2 regions of the Micromonospora arida genome follow, and region 2 is predicted to be linked to the other one. Evidence: riboswitches for the same ligand, from Rfam matches in the RefSeq annotation. Region 2 holds a riboswitch; the other holds the start of a gene.
The links. A riboswitch is a leader RNA that binds a small molecule or an ion and turns the genes downstream of it on or off. The one in region 2 is predicted to bind cobalamin.

Region 1: linked by a shared signal. The riboswitch ahead of ACFYP0_RS05480 (acyl-CoA thioesterase) and the one ahead of cobN (cobaltochelatase subunit CobN) in region 2 are both predicted to bind cobalamin.

The regions. Positions count from the first base shown of each region.
Region 1 covers NZ_JBIALC010000001.1:1,179,827-1,183,147, forward strand. The annotation lists gene ACFYP0_RS05470 (ABC transporter substrate-binding protein) at 1-109, opposite strand, end outside; gene ACFYP0_RS05475 (cellulose-binding domain-containing protein) at 293-1,369, opposite strand; gene ACFYP0_RS05480 (acyl-CoA thioesterase) at 1,777-2,223, opposite strand; cobalamin riboswitch at 2,419-2,635, opposite strand; gene ACFYP0_RS05485 (copper resistance protein CopC) at 2,757-3,321, shown strand, end outside.
Region 2 covers NZ_JBIALC010000001.1:569,135-572,455, reverse strand. The annotation lists gene ACFYP0_RS02845 (MBL fold metallo-hydrolase) at 1-646, opposite strand, end outside; cobalamin riboswitch at 963-1,139, shown strand; gene cobN (cobaltochelatase subunit CobN) at 1,398-3,321, shown strand, end outside.

The DNA of each region.
Region 1 (3,321 bases), 610 kb from region 2:
GGGCCCCCGGCGGCCAGTCACACTCGTGGGTACGGCCGACCAGGTGCCCGGTCAGGCCGAGCATGGCCACGATGTCCGTGGCCGCCGGCAGCAGGGAAACGATGCGCACAACCGCCTGCCTACCAGGCGCGACCGCGCCACGTCCACTTGTGCGAGCCGTCGCTGTAGGGGAACTTCTCGTCACCGGGCCGCAGGATGCTCACCGAAGCCAGCTGAGGAAGCGTGCCGACTCGCAAACGTGTCGACGGCCAGTGGAAGGACCTTGGTCAGCCCTTGACGGAGGGCCGAGGCGCTAACGGATGGTGAAGGTCAGCGGGTTCGAGATGCCGATACCGCCGTGGGAATCATGGACCCGCACGGTGAAGGTGGACGACGTGCCGGCCGACAGGGCCGTCTGGAACTGGTAGCGCTGTCCGCTGTTGGTCGGCGTCACGGCCAGCCGGGTCGCCCCGAGGTACAACTCCACGCGGCTGACGAGGTCCCCGGGGTCGGTGTCGGCGACGTCGGCGACCAGCGTGACGGTCGTCGGCTCGAGGAAGTAGGTCTGCCCGCCGGGGGTGCTCAACGCCACTGCCGGCGGGTGGTTGGTGCCGGTGGACGCCGGCGTCACCACCGTGACCAGCAACGGCGGCGCAGCGCCAGACAGCGACTGGTCGGTGCCGGCCGAGACGTACAGCACGAAGGTGGTGCTGGTGCCGGGCTCCCCGATCGGTGGTGTCCACAGCGCCTCGAACCGGTCACCGGTCGTCCTCACCCCCCGGGCCACCGTGACGCCGTCCACCCGGAACGACACCGAGGTGATGCTGTGTCCGCCTCCCACGGTCGCGGTCGCAGCCAGCGGGACGGTTCCCGGCGTGGTGTACACCGCGCCGGCGGTCGGGCTGAGCCAGGTGACGATCGCCGGCCAGTCAGCGACCGGCGGTGTGGTCGTCCGGGTCGGCGTCACGCTGGGCAGGACGCCGCCGGTGCACGTGACGCCGTTGAGCGTGAACGACGCTGGTATGGGGTTGCTGCCCGACCAGGCGCCAACGAAACCGATGTTCGCGGAGCCATTGGTGCCAAGGGTCGCGTTCCAGCCCAGATTGGTCGCGCTGACCTGCTGGCCCGCCTGGGCCCAGGTGGCGCTCCAGGTTTGCGTGAGCCGCTGGTCGACTGCTGGGAACGCGAACCGCAGCGTCCACCCGTTGACTGGGTCACCCAAGTTGGTGACCGCGATGTCGGCGTGGAAGCCACCGGTCCACTGGCTGGTGACGACGTAGTTCACCCGACACCCGGCCGCCGCGTTCGCCGCACTGGCGTGTGAGATCGCGGCCATCATCGCGACCATGGCAACAGCGATGGCGGCCACAGCAGTCAGCGACTTCCGCATGGCACACCTCGCCGTAAATAGTTGGACGTCTATGAATATCTCGACTGTCCTGCTGCTCCACCTTCCTGTCAAGGCACGCACGGCAGTCCTGCCGCCGGCAGGACAACGGACAGCCCGCCATGGCTGATCGGTAGCGGCCACAGCGCCGAACAGGCAGAAGAGTGGACAGCGCAGCTTCCCGCCTGGACCGCGACTGACCGCCAGGTCCTGGACGACTTCGCGTCAAAGAACGCAACGAAGTGGGCGGCCAAGTCCCGGCAGAAAACCGAGCGCCGGGTACGCGAGCCTGCAATGTGGACCGGCGAGTGAGCAGATCACCAGACTGACGGCCATCAGTCAGCCTGCGAGTCACAGCGCGGGTGCACCCTCTCGTGATGTGGGCGCCGGTAGCGGTAGTACCAGCCGGGTCAGTCGTCTTCGGCACCGTCGAGCAGCGCGCGCCGCAGCGCCAGCCGGTGCTTCCGGCGGATCTCCGCCTCCCGGTACCGCCGCCGGTCACCGTCGGTCTCCGGTAGCAGCGGCGGCACCGTACGAGGCTGGCCGTCGTCGTCGATGGCGACCATGACCAGGTGGGCGGTGGCCACGTCGGTGGGTGGCACCGCCCGGTCCCACCGGTCGGCGGTCACCTTGACCGCGACCTCCATCGAGCTGCGACCGGCCCAGGTGATCCGCGCGTCGACATGCACGACGTCGCCGACCCGCACCGCCCGCAGGAACGCGGTCTCGTCGATGGCGGCGGTGACCGCCGGCCCGTCGGAATGGCGGGCGGCGACCACACCAGCGACGGAGTCGATGAGGTTGAGGATCCGGCCGCCGTGGACCGTACCCATCAGGTTGGTGTGGTGCTGATCCATGATCTGCGACAGGGTCAGGTGCGACGCCGACGGCGCTCGGCCGGCGATCGTGGTGGTGTCGTGCACAGCGGTAGTCCGTCCCTCGGGAAACCACACCGCCGGAACACGGGCACACGCTGACGAGGACACACCGGCGCACACCGCCCGGCACGTCACCCGCTCAGCCCACCCGCGAGGCCGACGGCAGCGCACACGGTTGTGTACGCGGCGCGGGCAGGTCTTCGGACTCGCGGGCCCGACCGGCTCCACGCCGGTCCCCTACTGGCCGTCGCTTCCCAGGCCACTGGCCCAGTGCTGATGACGGCGGTCGTTCCCACTCACCGCTGCGGGGCAGCCCCGGATTCCCACCGGGTTCCCTCTTACGACGCCCGGCCAGCTCATGACCGGGCGAACCAGCGCCACCGGGAGCATAGCTGGCCAGGGGCGACGGCCTCTCAGGCCGGCCTACCACCCGGAAGGTGTTCGACTTTAGCCATGTGAGGAAAAAGTTCGTCACCTCTTGTAAAAAGTCTCAGCGCAGTGAGGATATTCAGATGCGTCGTCACCCTCAGATTCCTGGGCGGGTGGTCTCGGGCCTCCTCGCGCTCCTCCTCGCCTCGGCGGTCGCTCTCCTCGCGTCCGCTCAGCCCGCCGCAGCTCACGGGACCCTCGCGATGTCCACGCCGGCGGGTGGCGCCACGGTGCGCGAGCCGTTGACGTCGGTGCAGCTGTTCTTCACCGAGAAGGCCGCCGTCAACGCGTTCTTCACGATCACCGCGCCGGGTGGCATCCGGGTCGACAATGGCTGGTCGTACGGGGAGCCGAAGCCGCTGGACAAGCCGGTGCGCGAGTACTTCATGGTCAACGGGCAGTTCGAGCCACGCGAGTACACGACCGGGTTCCCCGCGACGGTGGCGGTCGCGCACCTGCCGGCCAAGGGGCAGTACTCGGTGAGCTACCTGTCGGTCGCCTCGGACGGCGACCCCGTACGCGGCACTTTGACCTTCCGCTACGACGGGCCGGTGACGGCGGCGCCCAAGGGGTGGAGCCCACCGTCGACCCAGCCAGATCCGGCGCTGTTGGCCACCGCCGAGCAACACGGGTCGTCCGGGCAGGCGT
Region 2 (3,321 bases):
GGTAGGTGTCGTCGAGCAGTCGCCGGACCAGGCCGAGGTCCAGGTCGTCCTCCGGCCGACGCAGGTGCGCCGGCGGCGGGTAGAAGCAGTCGCCCAGCAGCATCACTCCCGAGTCGGGCACCAGCACCACTGCCGAATCCGGTGCGTGCCCGCCGCCGACGTGGCGTAGCCGAACTCCGACCGGCAGCTCGTCCACGTCGGCGAAGGTCCGGGTCGGCGGCAGGATGGCGAAGTCTTCCCAGGACGCCATCGCGCGTGCGCGGGCTTGAAAGCTCGGGCGCAGGCGGGGATCGGCGCGTACCTGCTCGTGCAGGTAGCGGTGGCTCCACGGCCGGGCGGCCTCGGCGCGCAGCAGCGACACGGCCGTCTCGTGCCCGACGATCTCCACCCCGGGCCAGGCGCAGGCGCCCCACACGTGGTCCCAGTGATGGTGGGTGTAGACCAGCCAGCGCGGCTCCGGTAGCCCGGCGGCGGCCAGCGCGGCCTGGATCTCGCGGGCGTGCGCGGGGCTCTGCCCGGCGTCGATCATCACACTGCCGCGTTCGTCGGCGACGACGGCGACGCCGGCCTGGACCGCCTCCGGGTCGGGATCGCCCGGGCAGAGCCAGACCCGGCCGGCCAGGTGGTGGAACTGCGGGGCGACCAAGGTGATCGACCTCCGAGATTGATCACGGACACTGGTGTGGCGTTCGCCGATCCTAGGCGAGGGTGTCGCATGCCACCGTCCCCTCAGACGATCGGCGCAGGCCAGGGTAGGTGCTACCCCCCTTTGCTCTGCTTACCTATATGCACCGGGCACGGAGCGTCACTGGCGCCTATAGGTAAGCAGAGCAAAGGACGTCCGGCATTGATCTGGGGCATTGCGCTGTGCGGAGTCGCGCTCGCAGCAATCGCTGAAGCTCGATGAGTGCCGTCCGCCTGGCGGGGCCGGACCGGCGTTGACCGGCGGCGCGGCGGTGTGGCAGCATTCGCGGCCTGACGGCAGTGAAGGAAGTCGGTGCGAATCCGACGCGGTCCCGCCACTGTCACCGGGGAGCGATCCCCCCTCGTGAGTCACGGCCGTGTGTCTGCGGTTGGAAGGCCGGGGGAGAGCGTCGATCCGGAAGCCAGGATACTTCGGCCGTCGGGACGTACCCCAGGGCGTGGACACCCGAGGAGGACCCGATGACGCACGGCGTCTCATTCATCGACGATTATCGTCGTATTGCGCTCCAGGCAGTGCATTCCAAGGACACCGGCCACCGGCACCGCTGAGCTGATCGCCCGGCGCTGACCGTCCCCGACCCATGCGTCGGTGCGCCGTTCGCTCGGGCCGTCGTACCGGCTGACGCCGTACCCACCCGCATCGTCCCGGTCGCCCCCGTGAGGGCCCAGGGCGTCACTCTCCGGAGCCTGCCGTGCGCATCCTGCTGCTCTCCACCGCCGACACCGATCTGCTGGCCGCCCGCGCCAGCGGTGCCGACTACCGGTTGGCCAACCCCGCCCGAGTTGCCGCCGACGAGGTGCCCGCCCTGCTCGACGGGGCCGCCCTCGCCGTCGTACGCCTGCTCGGCGGTCGGCAGGCGTGGCCGGACGGCCTCGCCGCCGTGCTCGCCACCGGCGTGCCGACGATCGTGCTCGGGGGTGAGGCGCTGCCCGACGCGGAGCTGATGGCGATCTCCACAGTGCCGTCCGGGGTCGTCACCCAGGCGCTGGCGTACCTGGTCGAGGGCGGACCGGACAACCTGGCGCAGCTGGCCCGGTTCCTCTCCGACACGGTGCTGCTCACCGGCGAGGGGTTCGCCGCACCCGCGCCCACCCCGGCGTACGGCGTGCACGGCGAACACCCCGCCGACCCGGATCGGCCCACAGTGGGAATCGTCTTCTACCGGGCGCACGCCCTCGCCGGCAACACCGGATTCGTCGACGTGCTCGCGGACGCGGTCCACCAGGCCGGCGGCAACCCGCTGCCGATCTTCTGCGGCTCGCTGCGCGGGCTGACCGCGGGCGCCGGCCCACTCGGGCTCTTCGCCCGCTGTGACGCGCTGCTGGTCACGGTGCTCGCGGCCGGCGGTGCGGTCGCCGCGGACGCCTCCGGTGGCGGCGACGAGGACGCCTGGGACGTGGGCGTGCTGGCCGCCCTGGACGTGCCGATCATCCAGGCGCTCTGCCTGACCAGCACTCGGGAGCAGTGGGCCGGCAGCGACGCCGGGTTGTCCCCACTGGACGCCGCGATGCAGGTGGCCATCCCCGAGTTCGACGGCCGGATCGTCACAGTGCCGTTCTCGTTCAAGCAGATCGACGCGGACGGGCTCTCGGTCTACGCCGCCGATCCCGAGCGGGCCGCCCGGGTCGCCGGGATCGCGGTGCGCCACGCCCGGCTGCGGTACGTGCCGCACGCCGACAAGCGGGTCGCCGTGGTGCTCAGCTCGTACCCCACCAAGCACTCCCGGGTCGGCAACGCCGTCGGGTTGGACACCCCGGCCTCGGCGGTCCGGCTGTTCGCCGCGCTGGCCGAGGCCGGCTACTACCTGGGTGACGCGCCACCGCCCGACGACGGCGACGCGCTGATCCACGCGCTGATCGCCGCCGGTGGTCACGACGTGGAGTGGCTCACCCCGGGGCAACTGGCCGCCGCCGAGGCCCGGATACCGGGGCCGACGTACCGGCGCTGGTTCGACCAGGTCCCGGCCGAGCTGCGCGAGCGGATGCGGGAGCACTGGGGTGAGCCGCCGGGCGAGCTGTACACCGACGGCGGCGACATCGTGCTCGCCGGGCTGCGCTTCGGCAACGTGGCGCTGCTGATCCAGCCACCCCGCGGCTTCGGGGAGAACCCGATCGCCATCTACCACGACCCGGACCTGCCGCCGAGTCACCACTACCTGGCCGCGTACCGCTGGTTGACCGCGCCGGCCGCGGACGGCGGCTTCGGCGCGGACGCCGTGGTGCACCTGGGTAAGCACGGCACCCTGGAGTGGCTGCCCGGCAAGGGCCTCGGCCTGGCCGCCGACTGCGCCCCCGACGCGGTCCTCGGCGACCTGCCGCTGGTGTACCCGTTCATCGTCAACGACCCCGGAGAGGGCACCCAGGCCAAGCGGCGGGCACACGCCGTGGTCGTCGACCACCTGGTCCCGCCGATGGCCCGCGCCGAGACCTACGGCGACCTGGCCAAACTGGAACAACTGCTCGACGAGTACGCGACAGTGCAGGCCCTCGACCCGGCCAAGGTGCCCACCGTACGGGCCCAGATCTGGGACCTGGTGCGCGCCGCCGAGCTGCACCACGACCTGCACGCCGAGGCGATGCCCGACGCGGACGACTTCGACGACTTCGTGCTGCACC